One region of the Streptomyces sp. 8N616 genome, then DNA from elsewhere that is predicted to be linked to it. Evidence: riboswitches for the same ligand, from Rfam matches in the RefSeq annotation. Region 1 holds a riboswitch; the other holds the start of a gene.
What was found. A riboswitch is a leader RNA that binds a small molecule or an ion and turns the genes downstream of it on or off. The one in region 1 is predicted to bind cyclic di-AMP.
Positions count from the first base shown of each region.

Region 2: linked by a shared signal. The riboswitch ahead of ACTWQC_RS23730 (M23 family metallopeptidase) and the one ahead of tgmA (putative ATP-grasp-modified RiPP) in region 1 are both predicted to bind cyclic di-AMP.

Region 1 covers NZ_JBQQBY010000006.1:64,249-71,460, reverse strand. The annotation lists gene bla (class A beta-lactamase) at 1-719, opposite strand, end outside; gene ACTWQC_RS07280 (hypothetical protein) at 788-1,000, shown strand; gene ACTWQC_RS07275 (VOC family protein) at 1,139-1,582, shown strand; gene ACTWQC_RS07270 (chitinase) at 1,702-2,760, opposite strand; gene tgmA (putative ATP-grasp-modified RiPP) at 2,948-3,139, opposite strand; cyclic di-AMP (ydaO/yuaA leader) riboswitch at 3,546-3,705, opposite strand; gene ACTWQC_RS07260 (ATP-binding protein) at 4,069-4,575, opposite strand; gene ACTWQC_RS07255 (LutC/YkgG family protein) at 4,612-5,328, opposite strand; gene ACTWQC_RS07250 (lactate utilization protein B) at 5,325-6,770, opposite strand; gene ACTWQC_RS07245 ((Fe-S)-binding protein) at 6,767-7,212, opposite strand, start outside.
Region 2 covers NZ_JBQQBY010000027.1:18,826-26,037, reverse strand. The annotation lists gene ACTWQC_RS23760 (MCE family protein) at 1-27, shown strand, start outside; gene ACTWQC_RS23755 (MCE family protein) at 24-1,307, shown strand; gene ACTWQC_RS23750 (hypothetical protein) at 1,313-1,867, shown strand; gene ACTWQC_RS23745 (hypothetical protein) at 1,898-2,671, shown strand; gene ACTWQC_RS23740 (hypothetical protein) at 2,733-4,109, opposite strand; gene ACTWQC_RS23735 (SpoIIE family protein phosphatase) at 4,217-4,459, shown strand; cyclic di-AMP (ydaO/yuaA leader) riboswitch at 4,674-4,843, shown strand; gene ACTWQC_RS23730 (M23 family metallopeptidase) at 4,856-5,941, shown strand; gene ACTWQC_RS23725 (aldo/keto reductase) at 6,116-7,057, shown strand; gene ACTWQC_RS23720 (PrsW family intramembrane metalloprotease) at 7,109-7,212, opposite strand, start outside.

The sequences.
Region 1 (7,212 bases):
GTGTTGGCCAGCAGCCACTCGGTCAGCTGCCCCCGGTCCTGGGGTGTGAGCGCGTCGCGGAGAGTGAGGCGCGCGTAGGTCTGTCCGATGGCTCGGGGGCTGGTGGTGTCGGTCATCCGCCACGGTTCCGCGGAGTTCAGTTCGGGCTCCCACCGGTCGAGCCGGGTCGTCCCGTCCCCGATCGATCGGCAGAAGCGCGTGACGGCGGTCGGTCCTCCCAGCTCGCGGAGGAGGAGGTTTGCCGCGGCATTGTCGCTGTAGCAGATGGTGGCGGCGCACAGTTCGCCGACGGTCATGCCGTTGGCGAGGTTCTCGGGCTTGCCGGTGATCGGGGCGTGGCCGGAATCCGTGACGTCCTTCTCGCTGTACCGGATGCGCTTGGCCAGGAACGTGCCGTCCCGGTCGAGGTCCCGCAGGACGGCCGCGACGGCGAGCGTCTTGAACAGCGAGCACATCGGGAACCGCTCGTCCGCGCGGTACAGCACCGTTCTGCCCGTGGCAGTATTGCGGGCGAACACACCCAGACGGGCGGAGTGCTCCTGCTCAAGCTCTCTCAATTGCCTGGATATCCCGTCTCCGCAGGGCGCTGAAGCGTACGCCCTCCCTCCCGTGGACAAGGCGGCGGTCAGTGCTGTCCCAGCGCCGAGGGCCAGTACCGCGCGGCGGGACGGGCGTGGTCCTGTGGTCTCCAAGACTCTCTTCTTTCTCCTGCGGGTCATGACGTTGCTCAAGACGCCCCCGACAGGCCGACTGGTTCAACTTCGGTGCTGTCTACGGCTTCGGGGCGATGGGAGGAAGCCGGGCACGGCCCGGCCACTGGGCCACCGGCCCGGCGCCCCCGACAGCCCCCTGCCCCGGGCAGGCCGCCTTCTACGGCGACACCTCCAAGCGCTGGAGCTGGGGGCACGTCGAGGACCTGGCCCAGGCCTACGTGAAGATCCTGGACGATCCGGCGGCGGTCGACGGTGTCGCCCGGCAGGCCTCCCAGTCCACCACCTGACCGCAGCGGCGGTCTGTCTCTCACTCAACCAGCCCTCTCGATCGCGCCCCGTGACCGCCGCTCACGCAGACTCGTCAACGGCCGACCCATCGCGCCAGCCGCCGACGGTGGCGGCGGTGACCCGATCTGGAGCAGCACATGAAGCCCAATGATCTTCCTGCACCGACCGAAGGCCTCGTGCTCACGCACTTTCTCACGGTCAGCGACGTCCCTCGCTCGCGGGCGTTCTACGCCGACGTGCTGGGCGGAGAGGTGGTGCTGGAGGAGAACCCGTGCATCATCAAGATCGCCAACAGCTGGATCATCATGAACCCGGGCGGCGGCCCCACCGAGGACAAACCCGATGTCGTCCTGCGGACACCCGATGACCCCAACACCGTGTCCAGCTTTCTGAATGTACGGGTGGCAGACATTCACGGCTTCTATGCCGCGGCGAGCGCCAAGGGCGCTCGATTCCTCACCCCACCCATCGACCGTCGTGCCGAACTGCGCTGCTACATGCGTGATCCGGACGGGTACCTCATCGAGGTCGGCCAGGCGACGGGGCTGCTCGAAGGCATCCTGGCTCGCACCGACACCTGAGCCCAGGGTCTCGGCGGAATCCCCGGACACCGCTGGCCCGAGCACTACCGGTCGGTCGCGGACCCGCTCGTCGCCCATGGGGGGTGCGATCGACCTACTTGACTCCGGAAGTTCCGGCTTCAGCGGCCCTGCAGAGCCTTGACGTTGTCCCCGAACGTCCATCCCTTCGACCCGTCCCAGTTGATCGACCAGGTCATCAGGCCCTTCAATCCGTTGTTGTAGGTGTTCCAGGCCTGCGACACCAGGTCGGGCGACATGTGGCCGCCCCCGGCGCCCGGTTGCGCCGGCAATCCCGGTACCTGCTTGTCGTAGGGAACCCGGATCGTGGTGCCCTGGACGACCAGGCCCCTGTTCAGGCAGTCCGTCTGCGCGGTGAACCCTTCGACCGTGCCGGCGGAGTACGAGTCGCCGGAGCACCCGTACATGCTGCCGTTGTAGTACTGCATGTTCAGCCACCAGAGCCGGCCGTTGTCGGCGTACTTCTTCACGATCGGCAGGTAGGCGCCCCAGATCGAGCCGTATGTCACGCTGCCCCCGGTGACGTAGGCCGTCTCGGGCGCCATCGTCAGGCCGAAGTCCGGGGGCATCCGGGCGAGCACGCCGTCGATGATGTGCACGAGGTTGGCCTGCGAGGTCGACAGCTCGTTGATGTTGCCGCTGCCGACGAGGCCGGTCTCGATGTCGATGTCGATGCCGTCGAAGTTGTACTCCTTGAGGATCGGCACCACGGTCTCGATGAAGCGGTCGGCGACCGTACGGGAGCTGAGGTCGATACCGGCCGCCGCACCGCCGATGGACATCAGGATTGTGGCACCGGCCCCCTTGGCCTGGCACATCTCGGCCGGGGTCGCCACCTTCACCGTCGCGTCCATCCCGTCCTCCCACAGGACGGTGCCGTCCGAGCGGATGACCGGGAATGCCGCATTGATCACGTTGTAACCGTGATCGCGGATACGGGTGTCAGTGATCGGAGTCCATCCGAACGGCGGGTGAACGCCGTTCGCCGCGCCGTCCCAGTTCTCCCAGTACCCCTGGAGCACCTTGCCCGAGGGCTTCGGCTTGACCGCGCAGGTTTCGTCCCGCGGTGCGCTCGGCGCACTCGGTGCCGCGGCGACCGGCATCTGCACGGCGAAAGCCATCGCCAGGCCGACCACCAGCAGACGTGCCGTCCGACCCATCATGCTGCGCTCCCTCGCATGCCGGTGACCGCATTCTGCGTAACACGCGTTGAACGTAAGTTGGTCGAGACCTATCGTCAATAGGTCTGGACCAACGTGAGCGTTGCCGCCTCCAGGACGTGGTCAGCAGGCCGGTATCAGCCGACAGGCGGAGACTGACCCGCCCAGCACCTGTCCGAGGTCACGCTCAGTCGTCGAAGTGCGTTTTGGAACCGGCGGTGGACGTAGTGGTGCCGGTCGCCAGCAGCAGAGCCTGGTCGCTGATGGCCGGGCGTCCGTCGGGCAGGACGTTCAACTGCCGTGTGGATTCATAGACGTAAGGAATCGCGAGGGGTGGGTGTACGGCCGGGCGGGCGTAGTTCAGCGCGAAAGGTCTCATCGTGTCTCCTCCTGCCTGCCGGGAGGGGTGGCAGGTCCTGGGTTTGCCCATCGGGCAGGGGAATTCAGCAGGTGGGGGTAGGTGGGAACGCAGGGGAACGCGTGGCCGATCACCGCACCGGGCCTGTGACGGAATCTTCGGTCCGGGGTGAGGCGTCAGCTCTGCGGGCCGTGGGCCGGCAGCCGGTCCAGCGAGTCGACGGCGGACCCGTACTCCGGGGTGGTGTGCACCTCGAAGTGCAGGTGAGGCCCGGTGATGTCGCCGGTGGCGGCGGAGAGTGCGATGCGGTCGCCCCTGCTTACCGTGGCGCCGGGGGCGCGCCGGCGGCGGAGCCGCGGCCGGCGGGGCGGCGGGTGGCGTTCCGGGGACGTGGGACGCGGTGTCGTCCGACTGCAGACGTCATGGAGGCTCCGTACTCCGAACGCCTGCGAGGTGAGCTGTCGGGTTCGGGCTGGAGACTCGCCCGGCCGTGCGGCTGCCACGGCTTCACCCCAAGCCGTCCGGAACATACGGTCCGTACGGCACAAAGTGGGTCCCCCGCTCCTGCCCGGCGGCGATGACGTGCTGCCGCGCGCCGGGGGCAGGATTCGGCGGTCCGGCCACGCGGTGTTCGTCTCTCGAACGCCGAGCACGTTAGAGGTACCTTGCGATTGAACACAAGGTCTTCACAAACGGATACGGAGTCAACTCACTTTCATCACAGGGCAGTTCGGGATGGGTAAGCACGATATCTCCGGCAAAGCGGCGCAGGCTCGGCCTCATGGTTGGACGGCGTACCGTCGCACGTGGCCGTCCACGGAGCCCACATGCACCAGGTCGGCCCGCCGCCCCTGGGCCCCGGCGTGGACGGATGCGGGTTAGGTGCTGGGGGACGTTCCGTTCGACGCATTCACCGAGCGCGTCCTCAGGGAGCTGGCCGGAAACGCGCGCTAGGCGTGCGCTGCCGGGGGTGTCACCAGCAGCGCCCAGGCGCACGTGCCGTGGGGCGTGACGTGGACGCCGTACCGCCGTGCCAGGGCGTCCACCAGGGGGAAGCCCCGGCCGCACTCGGCGAGGTCCGCGTCCAGGTCCATGCCGGGAACTGAAGGGCCCGGAACGGAAGGGCCGGGAGCGGGCCGCCACCGGCCGCCGTCGAAGACCTCGATCCACACCTCCGGAGGGGCGTGGGCCAGCCGTACGCTGACGTCGGCGGCGCCGCTGTGCCGCACGGCGTTGGTGACGAACTCCGTGACGATGATGCGCGCCGACTCGGCCAGGTCGTCGCCCGTCCGCCACGCCATGAGCTGTGCGCGGGCGAAGGACCTGGCCCGGTGCACCGCCCAGTCCTCGGCGGGCAGCGCGCAGAACGCCATGGCTCTGGGGTGCTCCGGACGCGGGACGGTGCGCTCAGGCACCGCAGCCCGCGTGAGGCTCGGGTATCGGTCGAGGACGGTCATGGCAACTCCCTGCAAAAATAAGGGCACTCGCGGACATCAGACGACGATCAGGGCCTCGAGCGTGCGCGGTCCGTGCACGCCTTCGACCCGGTCGAGTTCGATGTCGCTGGTGGCCGAAGGGCCGGAGATGAAAGTCAGCGGCCGGGCGGGATCCAGCCGGGCCAGAGCCTCCGGCACGGAGGCCACGATCTGGTCGGCCCGGATCAGGCACAGGTGGTAGTCGGGCACCAGGGTCAGGGCTCGCCGGCCCTGGCCGGGGCCGCCGTCGAGGACCAGCGTTCCGGTGTCCGCAATGGCCGCGGCCACCGTCGTCACCGTGCCGTCGACGCGGTCGAGTTCACGTACGGGCAGCCGCGGATCGTCGCTGAGCACCCGCTCCGGGGGCAGCCCGGCCCGCCACGCGGGCGGAAATCCGTGGGGCACGACGACGCAGCCCGCGCGGCGAGCGGCGAGAGCCTCCGCGACGGCCGTGGCCACGGCGCCGTAGGCCGCGCCGCCGGAGGCCGCGCTGTCGACGCCCGCCCCCACCGCTTCGGCGCCCCCAGCCACGTCGTCGGCGGTCACCAGCCGCACCACAGCCCCGTAGTCCGCCATCCGTTCCGCCAGCAGCTTCACCGCCGCCGGCGACCCGGTGGGCGGGGATCCGCCCCGGGAGTAGTGCCGGGCCACCGGCACGTCCTCCGGACGCTCGCCCTCCGGTACGTCCGCCAGCGCGCGGCGAATGCGGTCCAGCACTTCAGTGCGTGCGTTCACGAGTGTGTCCTCCTCCACCAGGCCCGGAAGCTCTCCTCGGCCGGGAGCGGTGCGTCGCGGGCGTCGGTCCAGGCGGACAGCGGCCCCGGCAACCGGCGTACGCCCCGGCGCCCGCCCAGCAGCCGCCCGGCCACGGCCCCCACCCGCTGTACCGCCGCCAGACGGGACGGACGGGAGAGCACCCAGCCCGCCACCGCCATCGCCGCCCGCTCGAGCCCCGGCACCCGGCGCCGCCTGGCACCGTCCACCACCCGGGCCCGCAGATGGACGAGCACCTCCGGGATATTGATCTTGACCGGGCAGACCTCGTAACAGGCCCCGCACAAGCTCGACGCATACGGCAGGGAGCGGTCCACCGGCGACGTCGCGCCCCGCAGTTGCGGGCTGAGGATGGCGCCGATCGGGCCGGGATAGACGGACCCGTAAGCGTGTCCGCCGACCCGCTCGTACACCGGGCACACATTCAGGCAGGCCGAGCAGCGGATGCAGTTCAGCGCCTGGCGGCCGACCGGGTCGGCGAGGGTGTCCGTCCGGCCGCCGTCCAGCAGCACCAGATGGAAGGTGCGGGGCCCGTCGCCGCCCGCGGTCCCGGTCCAGGTGGAGGTGTACGGGTTCATCCGCTCGCCCGTGGAGGAGCGGGGCAGGAGCTGCAGAAAGACCTCCAGGTCCTGCCACGTCGGCACGACCTTCTCGATGCCGACGACGGAGATGAGGGTCTCGGGGAGCGTGAGGCACATCCGCCCGTTGCCCTCCGACTCCACCACCACCGCGGTGCCGGTCTCGGCCACCAGGAAGTTGGCCCCGCAGACGGCGACCTTCGCCCGCAGGAACTTCTCCCGCAGATGCCGCCGCGCCGCCTCGGCCAACTCCCGTGGATCGTCACTGAGTCCGGCGGGTGCGGCGGCGCCGTACTCCCCCATCGCGCGCAGGAAGATCTCCCTGATCTCCGCCCGGTTGCGGTGGATGGCCGGCACCAGGATGTGCGAGGGCAGGTCCTGCCCGAGCTGGACGATCAGCTCGGCCAGGTCGGTCTCGTACGCGGCGATGCCGGCCTCGGCCAGCGCCTCGTTCAGGCCTATCTCCTGGGTGGCCATCGACTTGACCTTGACCACCTCCCGCTCGCCCGTGCCGCGGACGAGGTCGGCGACGATCCGGCTCGCCTCCTCGCCGTCGCGCGCCCAGTGCACCCGGCCGCCTGCGGCCGTCACCCGCTCCTCGAGCTGGAGCAGATACCGGTCCAGGTGGCGCAGCGTGCGCTCCTTGACGGCACGCCCGGCCTCGCGCAGCTCCTGCCAGTCGTCCAGCTCGCCGACGGCCTCCGCCCGCTTGTCCCGGATGGTGGCGGTGGCGTGGGCGAGATTGCTGCGCAGCTGCGTGTCGGCGAGAGCGGATCGTGCCGCGTCGGGGAACGCCGGCATACCGAGGAACGTCCGGCCGCTCATGCGGACTTCACCCCTTCCGCGCCGCACTGGGAAGGACGGGGCGGCCCCGTCCTGCCCACCACCTGGACCGACTCGCTGGAAGCGGCGGACGAGATGGACGCCGTGGACTCGGTGGAGGCGAGGATCTCGGCCAGGTGCACCGTGCGGACGCCCGTGCGCAGCCGGGAGAGCATCCCGCCGATGTGCACCAGGCAGGAGTTGTCGCCCGCGCACAGCACCTCGGCTCCGCTGTCCAGCGCGTGCCGCACCTTGTCCGCGCACATCGCCACCGACGTGTCGGCGTTCTTCAGAGCGAAGGTGCCGCCGAAGCCGCAGCACTGCTCGGCCGCGGGCAGCTCGACCAGATCGATGCCGCGCACCGCACGCAGCAGCGCCAGGGGCCTGTCGCCGATGCCGAGCGCGCGCAGCCCGTGGCACGTCGGGTGGTACGTGACCCGGTGCG
Region 2 (7,212 bases), on a different contig from region 1:
CTCATGACGAAGGGGATGCTGTCGTGATCACCCGTATGGTCAAGGCGCAGCTCCTCGCCTTCACCTCCATCACCGCCGTGGGCGTGTCCTACGTCGGCGCGGAGTACGCCGGCCTCGGCGACCGGATCCTGGACCGCGACTACACGGTGCGGGCGAACTTCGCCGAATCCGGAGGCATCTACTCGGACGCCGAGGTTACCTACCGGGGGATCCCGGTGGGCCGCGTGGGCGAGCTGCGCCTCGGCGACTCCGGCGGTGTCTCGGTGGAGCTGCGCATCAAGGACGGCCCGCGCATCCCCTCCGACACCCTCGCCGTGGTGGCCAACCGCTCGGCCGTGGGCGAGCAGTACGTCGATCTGCAGCCGCGCGCCAGGAGCGGCCCGTATCTGGGCGAAGGCTCCGTGATCGCCCAGAAGGACACCCGTACCCCGCTGCAGACGACGAAGCTGATCAAGGGTCTCGACCGGTTCGTCCAGTCCGTCGACAAGAAGGACCTCAAGATCACGGTCGACGAGCTGGGCAAGGCGTTCGCGGGCACGGGGCCGCACATGTCCCGGATGGTCGACTCGGGCAACGCGCTCGTGAAGGAGGCGAGCGACTCGCTCCCTCAGACGATCAAGTTGATCGAGGACTCCCAGGGTGTGCTGCAGACCCAGATCGACAAGGGCTCGTCCATCAAGTCCTTCTCCCGCGATCTGGCGGACCTCACCGAGCAGATCAAGAACAGCGACGGCGACTTCCGCAGGCTGATGGACGGCCAGACGTCGGCCGCGCACGAGATGGACTCGCTCCTGAAGGCCAACCAGAGGGCGCTTCCGGTGCTGCTGGGGAACCTGATCAGCGGAGGCCAGGTCAGCGCGGCACGGCTGCCGGGCATGGAGCAGACCCTGGTGACCTTCCCGGCCGTCGTCGCCGGCAGCTTCACGGTGCTCCCGGGCGACGGCACCAGCCACTTTGGTATGGTCCTCAACTCCGACGAGCCGCCGGCGTGCCGGCAGGGATACGGCAGCACCAAGCATCGCTCCCCCAAGGACACCAGCGAGCGGCAGGCGAACACCTCGGTCCGCTGCACGGAGCCGCGCGGCAGCAAGACCTCGGTGCGCGGTGCGCAGAACGTCCCGCAAGCGGGTGGCTCCGCCTCCGGGAGCCAGGCCGATCTGGCGTCGTACGTGGCGCCTTACGACCCCGCATCCGGCCTCGTCACGGGACCGGGCGGAGGGGCCGTCCAGATCGGCTCGACCGGGGGAGAACAGAACGTGTTCGGAAAGGACTCATGGCAATGGCTGCTCGTTGGACCGATGGCATGAATGTCATGAATGTCCGGAACCTGGCCGCCCGCGCCGGCGGGCCGCCGCTCCGCCTGCTGGCCAGGGGGGTGCGCTCTGCGCGCCGCAGCAGGGCGTTCCCGGTGGGGCTTGCCGTCGCCGCCGTCCTGCTGCTGGCCCTCTCCGGCTACCTCGGCGTGCAGAAGTACGAGCACCACCAGGCGGACCGGCGCGACCAGCAGGTCCTGGCCGCCGCCCGCCAGTCGGTGCTCAACTTCACCTCGCTCGACTACCGGCACTACGACCGGGACAGCAAGAACGTCCTGGACGGCGCCACCGGTGACTTCAAGCAGCAGTTCGCCGAGCAGAACAAGCAACTGACCAAGCTGGTGGCCGCCAACAAGTCGGTCTCGCAGGGGCAGGTGCTCGAGGCGGGGATCATCCGGGCCGGCGACAAGACCGCCCGGGTCCTGGTCGTGGGCGACAGCAAGGTCACCAACGTCGCCGCTCCGAAGGGGCAGGCCCGCAACTACAGGCTGCAGCTCGACCTCGTGCGCGAGGGCGGGCGATGGCTGACGTCCAATGTCGAATTCGTCGGCTGACAGCCAGTAAAGCCAGTAAGGAGAAAGACCGTGGCGAAGCTGTCCGTTCGAGGGAGTGCCGGGAGCGGCACGACCCGGTCCCGTTCCTCCTTCGCCGCGGCTGCCCGTGCCGCGGCCAAGCGAGCCGAGAAGGCGCACGGTCCGGCCGCGGAGGAGGAGGCCGTGCCGTCGTCGGGACGTACGGGGCTGATCGACGCGCCGGAGGCGGAGGCGGAGACGCCCGCGAAGGCGGCCGCTGAGCCGAAGCCGAAGCCGAAGCTGAAGCCCGAGTCGGATCAGAAGGCGAAGCCGAGGCCGACGTGGCTTCGCTCCGGCCTGATCAGCGCCGTACTCGCGGTCCTCGTCGTGGCGGGTCTCGCTGCGACCGCCGTGCTCGGGTGGGACTACCGGGACGCCGAGCGCGCGAACGAGGCCCGTACGGAGGCGCTCGCGGCCGCGCGCAAGGCGGCTCCGGCGATCCTGTCGTACGACTACCGGCACCTCGACCGCGACTTCGCTGCGGCGCGCAGCCACATCACGGGCGCCTTCCAGGACAAGTACCGGAAGACCACCTCGACCGTCGTCGCGCCCACCGCGAAGCGTTACCACGGGGTCGTCAAGGCCACGGTGGCGAAGCCCGCGTCCGGCGACGAGGCGGCTTCGGTGGTGTCCGCTTCGCCGGACAAGGTCGTCGTCCTGCTGTTCATGAACCAGGTCACCAACAGCACCCAGGTCTCAGGCCCGCGCCTCGACCTCAACCGGGTGCGGATGACCCTGCAGCGGACGTCCGACGGCTGGAAGGTGAGCGCGGTCGACGCGCTGTAGGCGGGACAGGCGGCACGGGCGGGAGTGGATAGGCGGGACCGGCGGGCGAGGGCGGCTCGGGTCAGAACCCTCCGCCGAAGTCGCCGCCGCCGAACCCTCCGCCGAAGTCGCCGCCGCCCCCGAAGTCGCCCGAGTTGAAGTCGGAACCGGAACTGTCGCCGCCGCTATAGTCCCCGCCGTACCCGTCGTACCCGTACGCGTACGGCCCGGTCAGCATGCTGCCCAGCAGCGTGCCCGCCAGCAGCCCCGGCAGGATGCCGCCGCCGAAATAGCCGTAGGCCCACGGCCCGTACGCCGGTCCGGCCTCCCAGTACGGCCTGCGCCCGGACGCCGTCTCCACCTCGCGCCCCATCGGCTCCTCGCCGTCCTCGAGGCGCGCCGCGTCCGCCGCGCACACCGGCACGGTGCGCTCCTCGCCGCCCGACGGCGCCCACTGCACGTCCTGGACCGACGGGCCGTGCCGCGGGTCGAAGAAGCACGGCACCCGGCGCTCGGGCAGCGGCTCGCCGTCCCGCCGCGCCTCCAGCGTGGCCAGCGAGAACCGGCCGTCCTCCAGCGACTCGGTCACATCCCGTACGTCACTGGGCCGCCGCGCGCGGTCCATCGATGCCTTCGCCTTGTCGTACGAGTCCAGGGCGCGGGCGTAGTCCTCGCGCATCGCGTCGTCCGTCTTCGGTGCCGAGGGGTCGAAGTCGATCCGCTCCAGTTCCTCGCCGAAGGCGGTGATGTCCTCGTCCACGACCGGGCGGAGCGTCTCCAGCTGCGCACGGTCCCGCTCGGCCCTGCGCTGCTTGCCCCGGCGGCTGACCAGCAGGGCTCCGCCGCCGACGGCCGTGATCAGCACGCCGAGCGTCACGAGCAGGCCGGCCGCGCTGACGCCGGTGCCGTCCCCGGTGCCGGTGCTGGTGCCCGAGCCGCCGCTCCAGGTGGCCGGGGCGTGGCCGTTGGCCTGCTGCAGGGCCTGATCGACGAAGCCGTTGACCATGGCGCTCACGTCGCCGGGGTCGGAGCGCTCCACGGCGCCGGAGAGGTTGGAGACCGCGTTGCGGGACATCACCGAGGAGTCGGCGCCCGCGTCGAACCGGTCACCCAGCGCGACCGCGTACACGCCGGTAATCCCGACCTTGGTCCGCAGGTCCTGGAGCAGCGTCGACGGCTGGAACTCGGAGGCGCTGGGCAGCACGGCGACGAACACCGGCTTGTCCGCCTTCTCGATCTTGTCCGCCAGCGCGTCCGCATCGGCGGCGGGCAGCTGCCCCGAAGCGCGCGGATCGACGTAGACAGGGCCCTTCTTCAGGGCGTTCGCGGCGCTGTCGAGCCCGTCCGCGGCCCGCGCCCCGGGAGCCATGACGGCCACCAGTACGAGGGCGGCGGCGAGCACCGCCAGCACCGGCAGAAGCAGGGTGCGGCCCGCCCAGGACCTCGCTGCGGTGTTCATATCTACGAAACTACTCCAAAGGCGCAATTTCGGGCTCCTCGGTGTGCAGGGAAACCATCCCGGGGCCAGGGCAGGCGGCGCGAGGGCCTGCACCCGTACGAGACCGGGTGGACGAGTTCGCCTTCCCCGGGGGCGCCGCGCTGCTGCTGTTCACGGACGGAGTGACCGAGGCGCGGAATGCGGAGGGCGCCTTCTGCGACCCGGGGGAGCGGCTGCGCGGCCGGCGGTTACCCGGGCCAGACGCGCTGCCGGACGCGCTCGTGGCGGACGTACGGCGGCATGCGGCGGGCGGAGTGCCGGACGGCATGGCGATGCCGGCGGTCACCCGCCCCGCCTCCTACGTTCCGTAACCGCGCGCATCCCTGCGTATAACAACTGACGCACGATCAGGGGAGCGGTGTTTTCAGGCGTGGGGGCAACTCGCCCGAATTGGCGGCTTCCTGTCCTGATTGGTCCCTCGGGATTTCGTTAACGATCACACCGAACGGCTTGGAATCACGTCCCGCCGTCTATTAACGTTCGATAACGCAGCGCGGTCGTCCCAGCCGCCACAAGAGGTGGCACCGTGCGCCTACGCCGAATCCCGCACCACCAGCACCACCTGCACGACCTGCACCAAGGGAACCGGGGAACCACCACCTTGGGGTGAATCGGGCGCCTCTCCGGAGGGGCCCGTAGGAGACCTTCCTGCTCCGAACCCGTCAGCTAACCCGGTAGGCGAGAAGGAAGGAAAGGAGTGCGCCCGAGTGGCGTCCAACAGGCCTGTCCCCGAGATCTCGCCCGAACCCTCCGGCACCCAGAGCTTCGACTTCGGGCCGGGCGGATTCGGTGAGTTCGGTGAGGACTACCCGGCCGCCGGTTCCGGCGACTGGAACCCGACCACGGATTCCCTGGCCCCGGTGCGCGGCAGGCACCGCGTCGTCAAGCAGCGCGGTGGTGGCATGGCCCGCAGCGGCGCGGTCCTCGGGGTCGGCGTGTTCGCCGCCGTCGGTGCGGGCGGCATGGCGAGTGCGCAGGACAAGCCGCCGGTCTCCATCTCCATGCCGGACCTCTCGTATGTCTCGGACAAGCTCCCCGACGCCAAGGCGCTCCCCGGCATCGGCTCGCTGATATCCGACGACGCGGACAGCGTCGGCGACGGCACCGTGACCGCCGCGGCCCCGCTCTCCCAGGCCGGTCTCACCGACGAGGAGGCGGCCGAGGGCGCCGACGCGGGCGAGGCGCTGCGCGCCCGCATCATGCGCCAGGCCGAGCAGCAGCAGACGGCGGCGGAGACGGCGGAGCGCGAGGCCGCGCAGAAGGCCGCGGCGGAGAAGGCGGCCCAGGAGGCCGCCGAGGCGAAGGCGGAGGCCGCCGCCGCGAAGAAGGAGGCCGAGCGGAAGGCTGCCGAGGAGGCGGCGCGCAAGGCCGAGGCCGAGCGGCTCGCCAAGCTGGCCCGCAGCTACAGCCTCCCCACCTCCTCGTACACGCTGACTTCGAGCTTCGGCGAGTCCGGCTCCATGTGGTCCAGCACGCACACGGGCCAGGACTTCGCCGCCCCGACCGGGACCCCCGTCAAGGCGGTGCACGGCGGCACGATCACGGAGGCCGGCTGGGCGGGCTCCTACGGCTACCGGATCGTCCTCACCCTCGAGGACGGCACCGAGATCTGGTACTGCCACCTCTCCTCGATGACCCAGACGTCGGGCGAGGTGACGACGGGCGAGACGATCGGCCGCGTCGGCGCCACGGGCAATGTCACCGGCCCCCACCTCCACCTGGAGGTACGGCCGGGCGGCGGCGACCCGATCGACCCGGCGGCCTGGCTGCGCGGCAAGGGCCTCTCGCTCTGACGTCCGTACGGTTGCTCTGACTTATCGCACCCTGTTCGTCGGCAGCCCTGGTGCAAACCCCCCGACACCAGGGCTGTCGGCTTGCCTGCGTGTCCGCGTCCCCGCTTCTCAGTCCGCGTCGCTGTGCGGGCACGGCCCGGAATAGCCCGGCGCCGGGCGGCGTTGATCAGCCGTATGGCTGACAGGAACAAGATCATCGGTGATCTGACCGTCCACCCCCTCTCCCTCGGCGGCAACGTCTTCGGCTGGACCGCGGACGAGGCGCAGTCCTTCGCCGTACTCGACGCGTATGCGGAGGCGGGCGGCAACTTCCTCGACACCGCCGACGTCTACTCGGCCTGGATCCAGGGCAATTCCGGCGGCGAGTCCGAGACCGTCATCGGCAACTGGCTGGCGGCGCGCGGCAACCGCTCCGAGATCGTCGTCGCCACCAAGGCCGGCGGACACCCGGACTTCAAGGGCCTGGCCGCCGGCACCATCAAGGCGGCCGCGGAGGAATCCCTCCGCCGCCTGCGGACCGACTCCATCGACCTCTACTACACCCACTTCGACGACCCCGGCGTCCCGGTCGAGGAGATCATCACCGCCCTCGACCAGCTGGTGCGGGAGGGCAAGGTCCGGCAGATCGGCGCCTCCAACATCTCGCCCGAGCGGCTCGAGGCGTCGCTCGCCTTCTCCGACCGCGAGGGCCTGGCGAAGTACGCTGCCCTCCAGCCGCACTACAACCTCGTCTCGCGCGATACGTACGAGGGGCCGCTCGCGGACGTCGCGGCCCGCCACGGACTGGCGGCCGTCCCGTACTCCGCGCTCGCCTCCGGCTTCCTCACCGGCAAGTACCGGGCGGGCGCGGCGGTGGACAGCGCGCGGGCCGGGCGGGCGGCCCAGCACTTGGAGACGGAGCGCGGGCGGCGCGTGCTGGCCGCGCTCGACGAGGTCGCCTCGGCGCGGGGCGCGGAGATCGCCACGGTCGCCCTGGCGTGGCTGGCCGCCCAGCGAACGGTGGCTACCCCTATCGCCAGCGCCCGCACCCCTGCCCAACTCCCCGCCCTCCTGGCGCTCGCCGACCTCGAGCTGACGGACGCGGAGGTGGCCGTGCTGACGGCGGCATCGGCCTGACCGTTCCCCACCCCGCCCTTCCCCAGGGCGCAGTGATGCGCCGGAACTGCCCTAAGGGCGGGTGGGTGGGTATGGGCGGGCCGTGGGTGCGGGTGGGTGGTGGTGCGGGCCCGGGCCGGGGCCGTAGTACGGCGGCGGCGCGTAGCCGTACGGCG